DNA from 2 places in the Virgibacillus kimchii genome. Region 2 is predicted to be linked to the other one. Evidence: riboswitches for the same ligand, from Rfam matches in the RefSeq annotation. Region 2 holds a riboswitch; the other holds the start of a gene.
The links. Region 2 has a riboswitch for preQ1 ahead of queF (preQ(1) synthase). Riboswitches for the same ligand answer to the same signal wherever they lie in the genome.

Region 1 (7,516 bases), 1.6 Mb from region 2:
AAGCCTGATGTTCCATTATAAGGATGCATTACGCGCAGCATCCCTTCATCATCCCATGGTACCGAGACGCGGCATTGAATTACCGGACTTAACCGGAAAAGATGTACTGATTGCCGCCGGAAAAAATGACCCTATTTGCCCTGCACAAGAGTCGGAAGAACTTCATTCATTGCTGGAAGGTGCCGGAGCAAAAACTGAAATTCATTGGGAAAATGGCGGACACCAATTAACATTGGGCGAAGTAGAGGCCGCCGGAACATGGTATAAAAACCTTTAATACGTAAACCGTCCCTAAAATAATAGCGGGACGGTTTTTTATATTAATTCCGTAAAATAATGTACACCATATAGACAACATAGCTCACTACTAAAATAGCCCCTTCTCTTTTGCCAATTCTATAGTTGGTTCGGGAAAAGACAAGTAAGAGAACAGTTAAAAACATCATAATATAGATATCAGTAAAAATGATACGGTTAACGGGAAGCGGTGTAATTACCGACGAGGCCCCCAGTACAAGTAAAATATTGAATATCGTACTCCCTACGATATTCCCAAGCGCAATTTCGCTTTCTTTTTTCAACGCAGCGGTAATGGATGTGACAAGCTCGGGCAAGGATGTGCCTATTGCAATGATCGTAAGACCGACCAGCGTCTCACTCATTCCAAGCGCATAAGCAATTTCCACGCCGTTGGTCACGACCATATCTCCTCCCAGGATAATCGCTGCTAGCCCCAATATTGTAAACAATATACTTCTGCCCCATTTAATATCATAGGTCAGGTCGTTATTGCTGTTATTCCTTCGGCTGTTCATTGCCGTATCAATTACATAATACGTAAATATACTTAAAAACAGCAATAGAATAATCCCATCAGCTCGTGAGATATAATTTTCACTCAGCCCCTGGAGTGTTGTATCGCTGATTAGAACAAGCAATACAACACTTGCCAATAGCGTAAAGGGAATTTCCTTTTTTGTTGTTTCACTTTGGACTTGAATCGGATATAAAAAAGCCGCCACCCCGACCGCAAGTGTAAGGTTGAAAATATTGCTGCCAACTACGTTCCCCAATGCCATATCCGCACTTTCTTCCAGCGCTGCAATGACACTTACGGTTACTTCCGGGGAACTCGTACCAAAAGCGACAATCGTAAGGCCAATTAATATAGCTGGCACACGCATTAGCCTGGCAATATTGGAGGCACCGCCAACAAAATAATCGGCACCCTTGATTAATAATACAAACCCAATAATTAATAAGATGTAAGCCATAATTACTATCCTTTTCTCCGTGTTCTTTAAGGTGATATACCTTATCCATACCCTATTTTCTCACTTTCATAATAACTATACCAAAAAAACACAAATATCTTTGGGTTTATAATAAGTATTACCTACATTTCCCGGGAAATATCGACAGTAACCTGCAAAAAAACTGGCAAGAATGACACGCTTTACTCGCTTCTGCATTAAAAAACGAGGAGACTGTCTCCCCGTTATACGCTTAAGTGTATTCGGTTTTCTGATGGATCTTCTGTAATATAAAGATTGCCTTCTTTTTCTACACGGGCTCCCATTTCTTCCAATCTTTCCACAGCTTCCGCTCTTGCTTTCTCATCCGGGAATTCCAGGCTGAACCAATTCAGCCCGACACTGTTCCTTTTCGGAGCAGGAGCTCCAACCCCATTCCAGACATTCAGGGCGATATGATGATGATAGTCACCGGTTGAAGTAAACAGGGCACCGGGGTAATTGGTAACTACTTTAAAACCCAGTCCGTTTACGTAAAATTCCTCTGTCTTTTCCAATTCAGCCACATGTAAATGGATATGTCCCATTACAGTAGCTTCCGGGAGACCCTTCCACTCCTTATTACCAGATCCGAGCACACCTTCTGCATCCAGTGGTTCTGTTGCCATGGCAACCTGTCCATTTGACCAGCTCCATTCGGATGCAGGGCGGTCACGATACACTTCAATGCCATTTCCATCCGGATCGGAAAGATAAATGGCTTCACTTACATAGTGATCAGATGCGCCGATACGAATTCCTGATTGCGCAATATGCCTTAAAAACGCAGAAAGATCTTCTCTTGATGGCAATAGAATTGCAAAATGAAATAACCCTGTTGTCCTTTCTTCTTTCGGCATTACATTGTCCGGCTGCTCCAACCTTAACAATGGTGTTGAGCCATCTGCAGTCAATACGGCTCGATTGTCGGTTTCTTCAAGCACACGGAAACCAATGACTGTCTGATAAAATTCAATTGATTTTTTTAAATCCGTTACATTTACACTGACTTCTCCTACATATATGGTTGGTTTTTCAAAAAAATGTTTTTCCATGTGATCTCCTCTTTTATATAAAAAATGGTTACGTTTTTTAACTAAGTTACTTATGGTAAGTATTATAGCTTGTTCCTTTATTTTTGTCAACAAGTTGTTTTGGTTCCAGTAATTCACGCTTGATTATCTTTCATATAAGTTTATAATGTATTCGTTTGAAACTTTTTTCAAACACGTGGTTCGAAACCATCCCACGATAAAAAACTAAGGGAGAGATTTTTCATGAATGTAAGATTATTGGTTGTGAACGGAGTGTTGGCGGCTTTATACATCGCAGTATCCGCGGTTATTCAACCGTTCGGATTTACGAATGTCCAATTTCGTATTTCAGAAATGTTTAATCACCTCGTTGTGTTTAACAAGAAGTTATTTTTCGGTGTTGTATTAGGCGTTTTTCTCACAAATTTATTTTTTTCACCTTTAGGATTGTACGATCTCGTTTTCGGAGTGGCACACTCTGCGATATCATTATTTATTATTATCCAAATAGGTAAGTATATTAAAAACGTTTGGATACTGTTAGTATTAAATACGCTCATTTTTACGTTCACCATGTTCATCATTGCATTTGAACTGTATCTTGTACTGGGACTTCCATTCTTGTTTACATGGTTGACAACTGCTGCAGGTGAATTTGTGGTACTCGCTGTAGGAATACCGGTAATGTATGCTTTAAACAAACAATTGAGATTTGACAAACTCATATAATATAGAGGGTCGCATCTATAACTGGGTGCGATCTTTTTATATAAAAAACAATTATATTTTCTATTCCCGGAAAACATGCTAAGCTGTAGGCATACAACAGTCAGGAAAGGATGCGAATGCAATGATTGTAAGAGAGCATGAAGATGCTTTTATTATGATCGAACAGGATAACCATGCCCATGTTTCCGAGGAAATAATGAAACACTGGAAAGACAGTCTGTATAAAGGAAAAATGTTTAAATCATCCGTAGATTACGCGATTTATAAGCATGATATCGGCTGGGCACCTTTTGACAAACAACCATTCTGGAATGATAAAGATCAGGCGCCATATACTTTTGTCACGTTCCCTCCCCTCCCCAAGATTATCCTTTATCAGCATGGGATCGACAAGGCAGAAGAGCATGATAGCTACGCAGGTCTTCTTTGCAGTGAACATTATAAACGGTTTCTTGTGAACAATACTTCTGAGGAAGCGCAAGCCTTTATACGACAAGAGGAGGCGCGCCAGCAAAAAATCATTGCAGCTACACCTGATTATCAAAAAGAGTTATTTGACTTTCATTACGCGCTGGTGCAGCTGGGGGATAATATCTCCTTATATATTTGCCTGAATGAACCGGGGTCAGCAAAAAAAGATGAACATCACTTTTTCAAAGAAGGCATCCCGCTTGCCAAGGCATTGGACCTTCCCGAAAAAATGCATCTTTCATGGGAGGATGAATATACGATCAATATGGATCCATTTCCATTCAGAAAACCGATTACCTTTCAATTGAAGCAAAAAGAAATAGCTAAAAAGGATATTTCCGAACATGGATTAATGGAAGTCTATAAAAATACGGCTTATGATGAATTAACAATGAACCTGGTTGCAAAATGAAAGTGGATAGGTTGGGTAACGGATTTGCTAAGCGAAAGTTCTTTCTACCGAACACACACGTAGTTTCACTAATCACTAGTTTTCTACAACATAAGTAAACCTCCCATCAAATCAGGAGGTTTTTTATATGCTCCTTATTTTTTTGGATATGCGCTCTTTTCAGCTGTTCCATTCTTCCTTCTGCAATACTTTAAACATCCCATACTTATACCAATCAAGTTCTTCACCCTATCCGCTTTGTGCTGCTTTAAATCATATAACTTTCAAAACTTTCATCATCATAAATACTGACTTGAGAGAAAAATTTATAAAACTCCAGGTGGACAGTGGAACAGTTATAAGTATTTTTCAATTAACCACACATCGAAATAGAATTGCAAAAAAAAGACAAAGAAAGGATAAAGTAAATATGTTTTCGCTCATTTACTAATAACAAACTCTCACTTTCAATATTTTAAAAACAGGAATACCTTATGTTTCGCGCTAAATTTCATCAATGGCAAAGAAAATAATTTCTTTACCAACTTTAAAAAGTATGTCAGTAACTGATTATTTTGGATGAAATGATCCATTTATGCGTAGTTTTGACCACCATGAATATTGCCATGAGATTGAGCCACCTCTGCCATCTTTTTGAGCCAGCATTGCCATAAATAGAGCCATCTATGACATAGTCAGAGCCACTTTCTAATTTGAGCTCAATATAGCCACAGCGTAGCTGCTTGCCCTTGACTGCCGTGCCACTTCTTAGTTTTCAGTGGTTGGGTGCAGGGTCCCGACCACTGAAAGCTTAGAAGTGATCGTTTGTGGTACGCTATCTGTGCGGATGGAGCCAAAAGGCTGAATTTTTACCATCCGCCAAGAGAACCCACTACCACGAACGCAAACAAAGTCAAGGGTGGCGGGATTTTTACGTAACATGTGGCTCACTCCATGGCAGAAGTGGCTCAAAATCTTGTCACTAATGGCTCAGAAAGATGGCAAGCATGGTATTATTCTTTGTCTTTATTCACACCAGTTGTGTGAAATAGATCCACCATTTGCGGAGTTGAAATGGCGACCCCCTGCCATCAAACGCCTAGAATCGGTTTGTCCGTGTTACCATATTTGAGCAGGTGTGCCTATTTGGCATTATTTACGGCAGACCTGCGATTATTCCTCAACACAGACAAAAGTTAAGTCAATGGTGGCTATAGTATTTGCGCTATTTATGGCAGAAAAAATAACTGCGGCTCACCTTTCCGCAGTTACTCGCTTAAACTGTCCGCAACACTCAAAAAACTATGGTCAGTCATATTATTTTCTTTAATTTCTAATCACAAACCTATACATGTACCAACAATAAATAATAAGAATATATTGTACGTTAATTTAATCTAAAATCAATCAGGAACATTTGCGCAGCATTAATTCATTAAACACTTTTCAACGTTAGGGGGGTAACATAATGGAAAATAAATCAGTAAATCACCTGTAATGCAAAGGTTTTTGGAAAATAACAAAGAGGCATTAAAAAATCCTATAATAAAAAGTTTCTTAGATAACATGCTAAATTATGAATTGGTCAAACAAGCTGTAACTAATCCAACTGACGAAAACAAGAAAATAATAAACGTATTATTTAAGAAGCATTATATGAATGTTAAAAAGATAACGTATATCAATAATTTAATTTATTACTTTAGCATTGACTATGATAAGAAAATAAAAAAAATCTACAATCTTTATACTTTAACTCTTGATAAAAAAATATCAGATGGAAATAATACTACATTTAAAGATCTCATTGAGACAAAACCTTATTATGGGTATCAAAACATCTATGGTTACAGATTAAAAAATCATATTGAAAATAAGATGCTGTATAAAGCTTTGAATAAACTTACTGAAAAGCAATTATTTATTCTTGAAATGAAGTACTTCAATAAGCTAACACTGTACGAGATAGCTGAAGCAACAAATACATCCACTCAAAATATTTCAAATCAACACAACAAAGCTTTAAAACATCTAAAAAATTTTATTGGAACAAAAAAATAGGAGTGACTAATATTGAAAGACAACGAAGTTGATTACAAAGAAGTGGAGGAAATTTTAGAAAAATTTGATTCAAAGATTAAGCAATCCTTAAAAAATACAAATTATCAAGATCGTGAAGACTTAGAACAAGAAATTAAATTAAAAATTATAGAGAAATTGTTTACAGTTGAGTTTAAAGAACCTCCTTGCTTCTGGTGCTTTTTTAAGCCGATATAAAAGTAGAATAAAAGTCATTAAACTTGTTGTGACTGATAAACCAAAATAGACAAACTTCATAAATATTTTTCGGAATTGCTACAAGCTATTAAAAATGATTAGGAAGGGAGTCAGTAGTTAAATTTGAAAGAAAGTAAAATTACACCACAAGTAAAAAATAAGCAATTGTATTATTCAGCCGACTTGCGCCAAACAAAAGTAAACTTATTGGTATTTGCTTCAATTTTGGGTCCACCATAGTCAATAAAAATTGCTTCTTCATCAATCTGCTTTTCCTGCAAAACCTAACAATATAATTGTACAAGTACTGACACAGTAATTCTTTGACCTCTGAATGCACTCGGAAAAGATGAATGGTACAATAACTTGGTCCGTATTCTTGGACTAAGCACATTAAACTCACGCTATCCTTCAGTAATATTTCAGTCATTCTTCCCAAGAAAACAGATTGGGTATATGCACAAAATTATCTTCATAATCTGGCATGATAATGCTTCACGTAAAAACTGTTTGAATATTTCATCAGAAATATTTTCAACCGATTATTAACAGCGTAAACAATATCATTTTTTTGTTAATTCATTTCTAAACCTAGTTAGCGGCAAAACAACTTAATTCATGGTATAACCTTTAATATAGGGCACCTCTTTCGTCTATCGATTCGCAACCAGATTTATAAAAACAAATAAGTGTGGCACCTTCAGCAATTTAATGGTGCCACGCTTTTTATTTTTTAATATCAGACTTTGTCCCAACCCTCATTAAGGGATATATTTTCTATGACATTTCAACCTGTAAATTAAGTTGTTACAGTAAAGATTTACGGGGAACATGATTTGACAAATCGACAAAAAGGAAAATCCAAACCGCCCGTTGAAATAGTAAAGTACCACAATAACCTTCGAAAGGATGATTTGGATGCTTAACCATTATATCATGTCGGCTTATTCAAAGGAAGTTCCTTTTGTCATTGTCAATCAGGAAGAAATTCCTTTCGGCCATCCGAATGCGGGATTATATCGCACGCTTCATTTGATCAATACCGGCACTCATTGTCTAGGTTGTGATTTCTGGACAACTAAAGTACATGATACTTTCAAGTTCTCATAATGATACACCGAATCGGCGATTTAAATGCAAACCCCATAATCTCGGATTATTGTTCATTTTCAAATACCCATTCAAAGTTATTTGATTGAATATATTCATAAATATAATTGTCACCAATTACCTCATACATATTATGTGTTTCAAATGCATCCCTAAGTAAAATATAATTTTCAGAAATAAGGTATTCATGAGCATAATCCTCATTATTAAAA
Region 2 (7,516 bases):
GAATTACTGGCGGGGTTGGGAGGGTCCATTGTGCCCATGGAGGTAGTTGAACAGGAAGAGAAAGCATTTCAAACAAAACCGGTAGGAACCGGGCCGTATATGCTGACTGCCTATAATGAAGAGATGATTCGATTGGATATATTCCCTGACTATTATGGTTTTCGCCCCTGGCTGGATCGTATAGAGATAATCATTACGCCTGAGGAAATCTCAAAAAAACAAGACCATCCTTTACTGTTGGATAAGCCGGATACAACCTGGCTGGAAATAAAGGTGCGTGAGGAGGGAGCAGATTATATTACCTTTAATTGCAGAAAGTCAGGTCCTTTACAGGAATGGGAGAATCGACAATGGATAAGTTCGGTTATTGAGCCACGGGAATTTTGCCTCAAAGAGAGGGATGAGACAGTTGCGCACAGTTTTATATCTGAAAAGTCCAGTAAATTATCCGAAAAAAAGAAGCTTAAGGATCCGAAAGGAAATAAATGGGACCTAAAGATTGCCGCACAGCAAATTCGTGCAGGGGTTAATCATGAAAGAGAAGCACTTATATTGCAGAAACAGCTGAAAAGGGCAGATGTTGAAACGACAGTGGATATTGTGGATGTTGAAAATCTCCAAAATCAAAACATAGTAAATCAATATGACCTGGTAGTGGCAGGGATTGCCCTGTCTGAAAACAAGCTGCTGTCTGCAGTTACCAGCATGATTTCCAATCAACTTACCATCTATCGTTCTTTAACAGACGAAATGAGGGAGTCAGTGGATGCGCATATTGCAGCCATTAAAGAAACCCCTGACCCTGAGAAGCAGTGGGCGCTTTATTTTCAACTGGAGGAATTTTTAAAGGGAAACGCCTGTATTTTCTTTTTAAACCACCGAACCCATACGATTTATGAACCGAAGAATAGTGATTATGAAAATATCGCGCTTGACAGTAATGGAAGAGTGGACTACCGCAGGGTGTGGAAGCGAAAAACAGAATGTTATAAATGAAAGTGGATTTGATCATTCAGAATGGCCATGTACTGATAGTGAAAGGAAAATGGGCAGGCTTGCAAAACATGCCAATCCAGGGGGAGAGGGGATATGGAATGCGGATAGTGATATGCTGGAGATCAGGAAGGAGGAGACGCTTTAAGTATTCATTTTGCAGTGTAAGCAGCTTTTAAATTTCCGCTCGATTTTGATAAAATATAATCATTCATGCGTACGCGCAGTGGTAAAGTCAATCATTTTATGCTATTAAATGCAGTAATTTTTATGATATACTTAATATTGCGATAGTTAAGGATTACTCATGGGTGGTCAGCATGCTCCCGAAAGGGGGTGATGCTGTGACAGTTTTTGAAGCTTTAATGATTGCAATTGCTTTTGCAAGTCTCATTTTAGCACTGTCAAATGACCAAAAAAAATAACCCACCCCTGAGTTAGCCACTCGGTGGATTATTTATACACTGCTGCCGGCCCCCTTGAAGGGATCCAGGCTATTGTATGCCGTTAGTGTTGGTAGCACTAGCGGCCTTTTATATTATATGATTTTCTCCTTTAATTATACCCTAAACCACTTCTTTTGAAAACCACATACGTTATATTTTTGCAGATGAAAGCAAAAACCTATTAAAGAAACGCCGGCAGTGAGAGCGAAAAGTTGACTAAGTCAAAGAACGGAGATGAAAAAAGGTTTTCCTGAAATAAGCTAAACAACATTTTTGCGTTCTTATACCCCTTTACGCAGCAGCTTTAGCTTCTCTCTTCCTTCCAAAATAAACGATCAGATAGGCAATCGGGGTATCAATCAACGCAATCAATAACTTAAATACATACTGTGTTGCGATCATGCCGAGTAATACACCGCCCGGAACCGTTCCCCAAAAAGCGATGGTAATAAAAATAGTTGTATCCACAAGCTGGCTCGTCATGGTGGAAAGATTATTCCGCAGCCAAAGCTTGCCTTCCCCATGTTTGGACTTCAGGCGGTGAAATATGGTCACATCCAAGTTTTGGCTTGCAAAATAGGAAAGCAAACTGGCCAGAATGACACGGAAGCTTCCGCCTAAAATTTCTTCAAACTGTAATTGGGATTCAAATACCGGGGCTGGCGGCAGCTGAATGGCAATGAATATAAAAATGAGCGCTGCAATTTGTGTAATAAATCCAGCCTGCACGGTTTTCCTGGCAGCATCTTTTCCGTATAATTCTCCAATCACATCCGTAATCAAATACGTCACAACGTACACTATGACAGCGGCGGGTAAAATAAATCCCCAGATGCTGATGAGTTTGACGGCCAGCACATTCGAAATGATTAAAAGACCGACAAACATGGCACTTAAATAAATATACATTTTTACTTCTCCTCTTCCTTCCAAGTCAGCTGTGTGCTGCACGGTGTAAATACAGACAGAAAAGGATTAAGCAGACCCTCTAAGGTTAGCGATTATCTATTTTTTCCGGATACAGATCATGGTTCATCATCCGATGATCTGCCATTTTTTCAAATTTCGTTCCCGGTTTTCCGTAATTGCAGTACGGATCAATGGAAATGCCGCCACGTGGCGTAAACTTTCCCCACACTTCAATATAGCGCGGATCCATCAATTCAATTAAATCGTTCATAATCGTATTGATGCTGTCTTCATGGAAACCACCGTGATTTCTGAAACTGAACATATATAATTTCAATGATTTGCTTTCTACCATTTTTATGTCCGGGATATAGCTGATATAAATCGTGCCGAAATCAGGCTGCTTTGTCATCGGGCAAAGCGTGGTAAATTCAGGTATGTTGAATTTCACAAAGTAGTCTCTGTCCGGATGCTGGTTTTCAAATGTTTCCAGCACTTCCGGTGTATAGTTAAAATGATATTCCGTGTTCTGGTTGCCAAGTAAGGTAATATCAGTGAGTTCTTCCTCTTTTCTTCCGGCCATTGGTAATCCTCCTTACCATATTTTTCAGGTTTGTGATAGGATGAATCTATCAGAAAATAAAAAAACCATGGCCCTAAGGCACATGGTTATAATCGCATCATCTGTCCTTAGTTTTTTATAGAGGGTTGAAGCTAAGAACCTCTTCTGTCAGTCATTAACAGATATTAAATTCACTTGATCTATTATATAAGGGGGCTGTTGGATTGTCAATGGTTCGCTCGACCTCCAGGGGGAGTGGTTGATCCCGTGAAAAAATCGCTCGATCTCTCATGGAACTCGCTCGACCATCTTCAACTTTCGCTCGAACTCCAGCAAAATCGCTCGACCTCTTCAAAATTCGCTAGAGCCCCTTCAATTTCTCATCCCTTCCCGTATCACATTCATCCCTGCGTTAACTATCTTTTAAAATAGCACTTCCTGCTCATTGACTTGTATATGTAAAACAAATATACTTTAATGAATATATGTGAAAAACATATACACTTGCAATGTATATCCGAAACCATATACAAAACCATTCTGGAGGTGACTAAAATGTCCGAAACATTTGCATGTATTGCTCTTGATATCGTTGATTCACGCAAGATGGAAACAGCAAAATTGGAAAAGCAGCTTAACGCACTGACGGAGGAGTTAAATGATCATTATTCCAACGACATGCTTCTTCCTTTCACCATTCGCAATGGCGATGAAGTCATAGGAATATTTTACCGTTATACCACCGGTTATCAGGCAATGGACTATCTCCTGGAAAAAACCGGAAGCTTAACTGTTTACGCAGGATGCGGGTTTGGTGAAATCCATAAATCAAAGTCGATTGATGTGCACAGGTCCAACAGCCCTGCAATTATTTATGCCATGGAAGCAAGGGATCAGTTCCTGAAAAATAACAGGAAGGAAGCGGCCATATGGAATAAGGAGTTTTCCAATAAAGCATTTTTTTATGGGAGCCGACCTTTTCCTTATCAGGCCATCAACAGCCAGTTTTATATGATTCGTTCCTATAAGCGGAAACGCAGTGACAAGCAGCGTCAGATCATTAAGGAAATAAATAGGCATCCACGGAAAACATATGAGGAAATCGGCAGGCTTTTTCACTACAAAAATCCGCGGGCAAGTATAAGCAATCATCTGACTGCTGCCAATTATGATCTGGTCAACGAGATGGAAAACAGTTTGGCTCAATTGCTAAATGTGTTGCAGGATGAAGTGGAGGGAAAACCATGACGTATTTTCTATTATTCAGCTTTGCGCATGTCATTGCCGATTTCCTTTTGCAACCAACTCAGCTTGTGGAACAGAAAAAAGAAAAATCAACGAGGATAAAAGCGTTGGCGATCCACGCAGGCATTCATTTGCTGCTGTATGTTTTATTATTGCTGCCTTGGTTTATATGGGAAAACCCATTGGACATGTCCTCTGTACTTGTTTACATCGGAGTTATTTTATCGGTCACAGTCATTCATTTTATCATTGATTATTTCAAAGAGGTAAGTTCAGAGAAGGCGACATCCCAAAAGCAGCATGCATTCATTTTTGCAGTAGACCAGTTGTTGCATGTCATCTCAATAGTAATGGTTCTGCGCATGTTTCAAGTGGTTAATTTTACATTCACTGAGCTGGCGGGAGATATATATGATTATCTTTTTCATGGCATTTCCCTGACGGAGCTGGAGACCGTGCTGGGACTTGCTGTTCTGTTGGTGATCGCCACCTATGGCACTTCCTACTTTCTTGCCATCGTCCTTAAAAATCTGGCACCGGGGGATTCGGTGATCAATACAAAACAGGAAAGGCAGAAAAAAGAAGCGTTTAATAGAGTTACGAGTACGACGATAACTACACAAGTGTCCCTGGCATACCCTAGGCAAAATAAAAGTATAGGACGATATATTGGCATGCTGGAGCGTATGTTAATCATTATTCTGGTTGTAAACGAGGCGCTTACCGGTATTACAATTCTGGTAGCAATTAAATCCATTACCAGGTTCAAGCAATTTGAAGACAAGCGGTTTGCCGAGTATTATTTGATTGGAACGCTATTCAGTATCGTGATCGCTGTTTGTCTTGGATTTTTGGCATTGCGCATCATTTAAAGACTGCAGTATGAAGGTTCGTACAGTCATTTCATCTAAAGATTAAGTTTTCCCATTTGCAATCCGGTAGGTTTTCCAAACATAATAAAAAGGAACGATAAAGATAATAATGGTCAGCATCATGATGCCCGTACCAAGGCCGTCACCGTCCCCCATCGCGGTTTGGATGGTTCCAAACAGGATCCAGCTGAACATGATACTTATAATCAGGTTAATCACTGCCATCATTCTGGCCATGTTTTGTTTAATCAATTTTAATTGCCTTTTTGTTAATTCTTCTTTCTTAATAAAAGGCATATTGACAAATTGAATCATGTCTTTTTTATCTTTTTTTATAATTAAAAAGTAGTTAATCATAAATGCCTGGAATAAAATAAAACCATAGATGACAAGCAATCCAATGAGGAATCCTTTTCCTCCCCAGGCATCGGGCTCACCGGCGATATTATAATGCCTCGGAATCTCTTCCGGCAGCCGGCCATATTGCGAAATAACGTAAAACACACTCAAAACGAGAAGCGAAAAAGAAATCACATCCACAAACGGAGAATAATACTTACTAATCCTGCCCCACAAATCCCATCACCTCTGCATGGGGTCTGACCCCTCAATTCGGACAATTCTGTTTTTTTGGTTGCCAGGTTTATTATAACATGTTGGTTTTGTTTTTGGGGTGGGGAAATTTGATTTTTTTAATAAATGCAAAGAGGAAGAGAGGGACGATAATGAAGCTTTCGGTAATATATGGCATGATCGTACTCACACTGACTTTAAAAACACCGCTCGTTACGATAATGGATGAGCAGGAGTGGATACCGGCAGCCGGAGATGAAAATATAATTATCGTTGACAGTCATATTGATACGTTAATGAAGGTAGCGGATGATGAAACAGGCATGCCAGCAGTGGACATTGGAGAAAATACCGATTTTGAAGTAGATATTCCGAAACTGCAGGAAGCCGGGCTGCAAGTACCATTCATGGCTGCCTTTACTGCCGGCTTTCATGACGACCATGCAAAAAATATAAGTGATACGCTGGCTTCGATCCATGCTTTATACTGGACAGCAGAAAATAATAGGGAGACTTTCGCCATCACTTCCACATGGCAGGATATCCTTCAGACGGTCCAGGAGGAGAAAATTGCCGCAGTACCTGCCATTGAAGGTGCCTACTCCCTGGCAGATGACCATGCCGTGGAATTGTTGCATCAATACCATGACCTTGGCATTACATCAATCGGTTTTACATGGAATTACTCCAATGCACTTGGGGAAGGGGCAAACCGGGTATATAATGATGGAATTAATACACCCTCTGATGGTGGTCTGACGGAGCTGGGGGCAACGATTGTAAGGGAGATGAACCGGCTTGGCATGCTCGTGGATGTTTCCCATATAGATGAAGGAACGTTTTGGGATGTGCTGGACGTAACTGTAATGCCGATTATTGCCACCCATTCCGGTGTGGACGCATTACGTTCCCACCCAAGAAATTTAACCGATGAACAGCTGGAAGCATTGGCTGATAACGGCGGGGTGATCGGCATAGTATTTTACCCGGAGTTTTTAACCGATACCGGGGAGGCAACCGTGGCCGATATTGTGGATCATATTGATCACGCCGTGCAGGTAATGGGGGTGGACCATGTGGCGATCGGTTCTGATTTTGATGGAGCAACCTTGCCTGCGGATATGCAGGATGCGACTGATATTTCCAAAATAACCGAAGAACTAAGAAATCGCGGTTATTCCCAAGCAGACATTATAAAGATCATGGGAGCAAATACACTGCGGCTGCTGCATGAAGTGCAGGCTGGTGCCGCCCCGGATGCGGTAACACAGGCAGACGGGATCGAGCTTTATCCCAACCTGGAAATGGGGGAGGGAGTGGAAAGCAGGACTCCCGAATTAAGCGCCAAAATAGAAACAGCGGCAGTCGATGAAAATGCACTCCGGATGATTATTGATGGCCGGGCGTATGAGCCGGAATATGATGAAGAATCCCAAACGATGACTGTCCAGGTGGAGGAAGCATTGGAAGAAAAATTTCATGTCGTCACCTTTGAAGTCCGTAATGAAGATGGTGAAATAAAAAGAGAGACAAGAATATTTCATATAAACAATTAGGATGATGGAACCATTTGTATAAAAAAGTGGCCATACGCAAGGAAATAACAGTCGCCATGACGAAAAAACACAGTAAACTGGCCATATTCCAAAAAACTGTTTTGTTTCAGCTTATGTTGAAACAAAACAGTTTTTTATTTCCTTCTTGACGCATACAGGCATTACTTCATCTTTCATGTGCCAGTATTCCCATACATATCCATTCTGCAACAAAAGAACTGCACGGTGTTACAAGGGTATGCATGATTTTGTCGTTTAGTAGAAAAGTCTCTTTTATTATGGGAACATATGTTCTATAATTGGTGTAAGGTTTTTGGACAGCCTGTTTTTTATTTCACGTTAAGAAAGCTGGGAAGTCAA

Region 1: it holds a riboswitch for preQ1, as region 2 does, so the genes downstream of both, ACZ42C_RS16775 (QueT transporter family protein) here and queF (preQ(1) synthase) in region 2, are expected to answer to the same signal.

The regions. Positions count from the first base shown of each region.
Region 1 is NZ_AP043951.1:3,469,996-3,477,511, reverse strand. It holds gene ACZ42C_RS16790 (alpha/beta hydrolase) at 1-277, shown strand, start outside; gene ACZ42C_RS16785 (calcium/sodium antiporter) at 321-1,274, opposite strand; gene ACZ42C_RS16780 (VOC family protein) at 1,499-2,347, opposite strand; PreQ1 riboswitch class I at 2,517-2,561, shown strand; gene ACZ42C_RS16775 (QueT transporter family protein) at 2,570-3,055, shown strand; gene ACZ42C_RS16770 (DUF3891 family protein) at 3,177-3,938, shown strand; gene ACZ42C_RS16765 (hypothetical protein) at 4,686-4,859, opposite strand; gene ACZ42C_RS16760 (sigma-70 family RNA polymerase sigma factor) at 5,427-5,978, shown strand; gene ACZ42C_RS16755 (helix-turn-helix domain-containing protein) at 5,991-6,194, shown strand; partial or broken gene ACZ42C_RS16750 (transposase) at 6,368-6,768, opposite strand; gene ACZ42C_RS16745 (hypothetical protein) at 7,113-7,304, shown strand; gene ACZ42C_RS16740 (hypothetical protein) at 7,351-7,516, opposite strand, start outside.
Region 2 is NZ_AP043951.1:1,873,616-1,881,131, reverse strand. It holds gene ACZ42C_RS09385 (ABC transporter substrate-binding protein) at 1-996, shown strand, start outside; gene ACZ42C_RS09380 (queuosine precursor transporter) at 1,731-2,348, opposite strand; gene queF (preQ(1) synthase) at 2,434-2,931, opposite strand; PreQ1 riboswitch class I at 3,033-3,079, opposite strand; gene ACZ42C_RS09370 (SatD family protein) at 3,466-4,158, shown strand; gene ACZ42C_RS09365 (DUF3307 domain-containing protein) at 4,155-5,027, shown strand; gene ACZ42C_RS09360 (DUF1648 domain-containing protein) at 5,070-5,603, opposite strand; gene ACZ42C_RS09355 (dipeptidase) at 5,753-7,156, shown strand.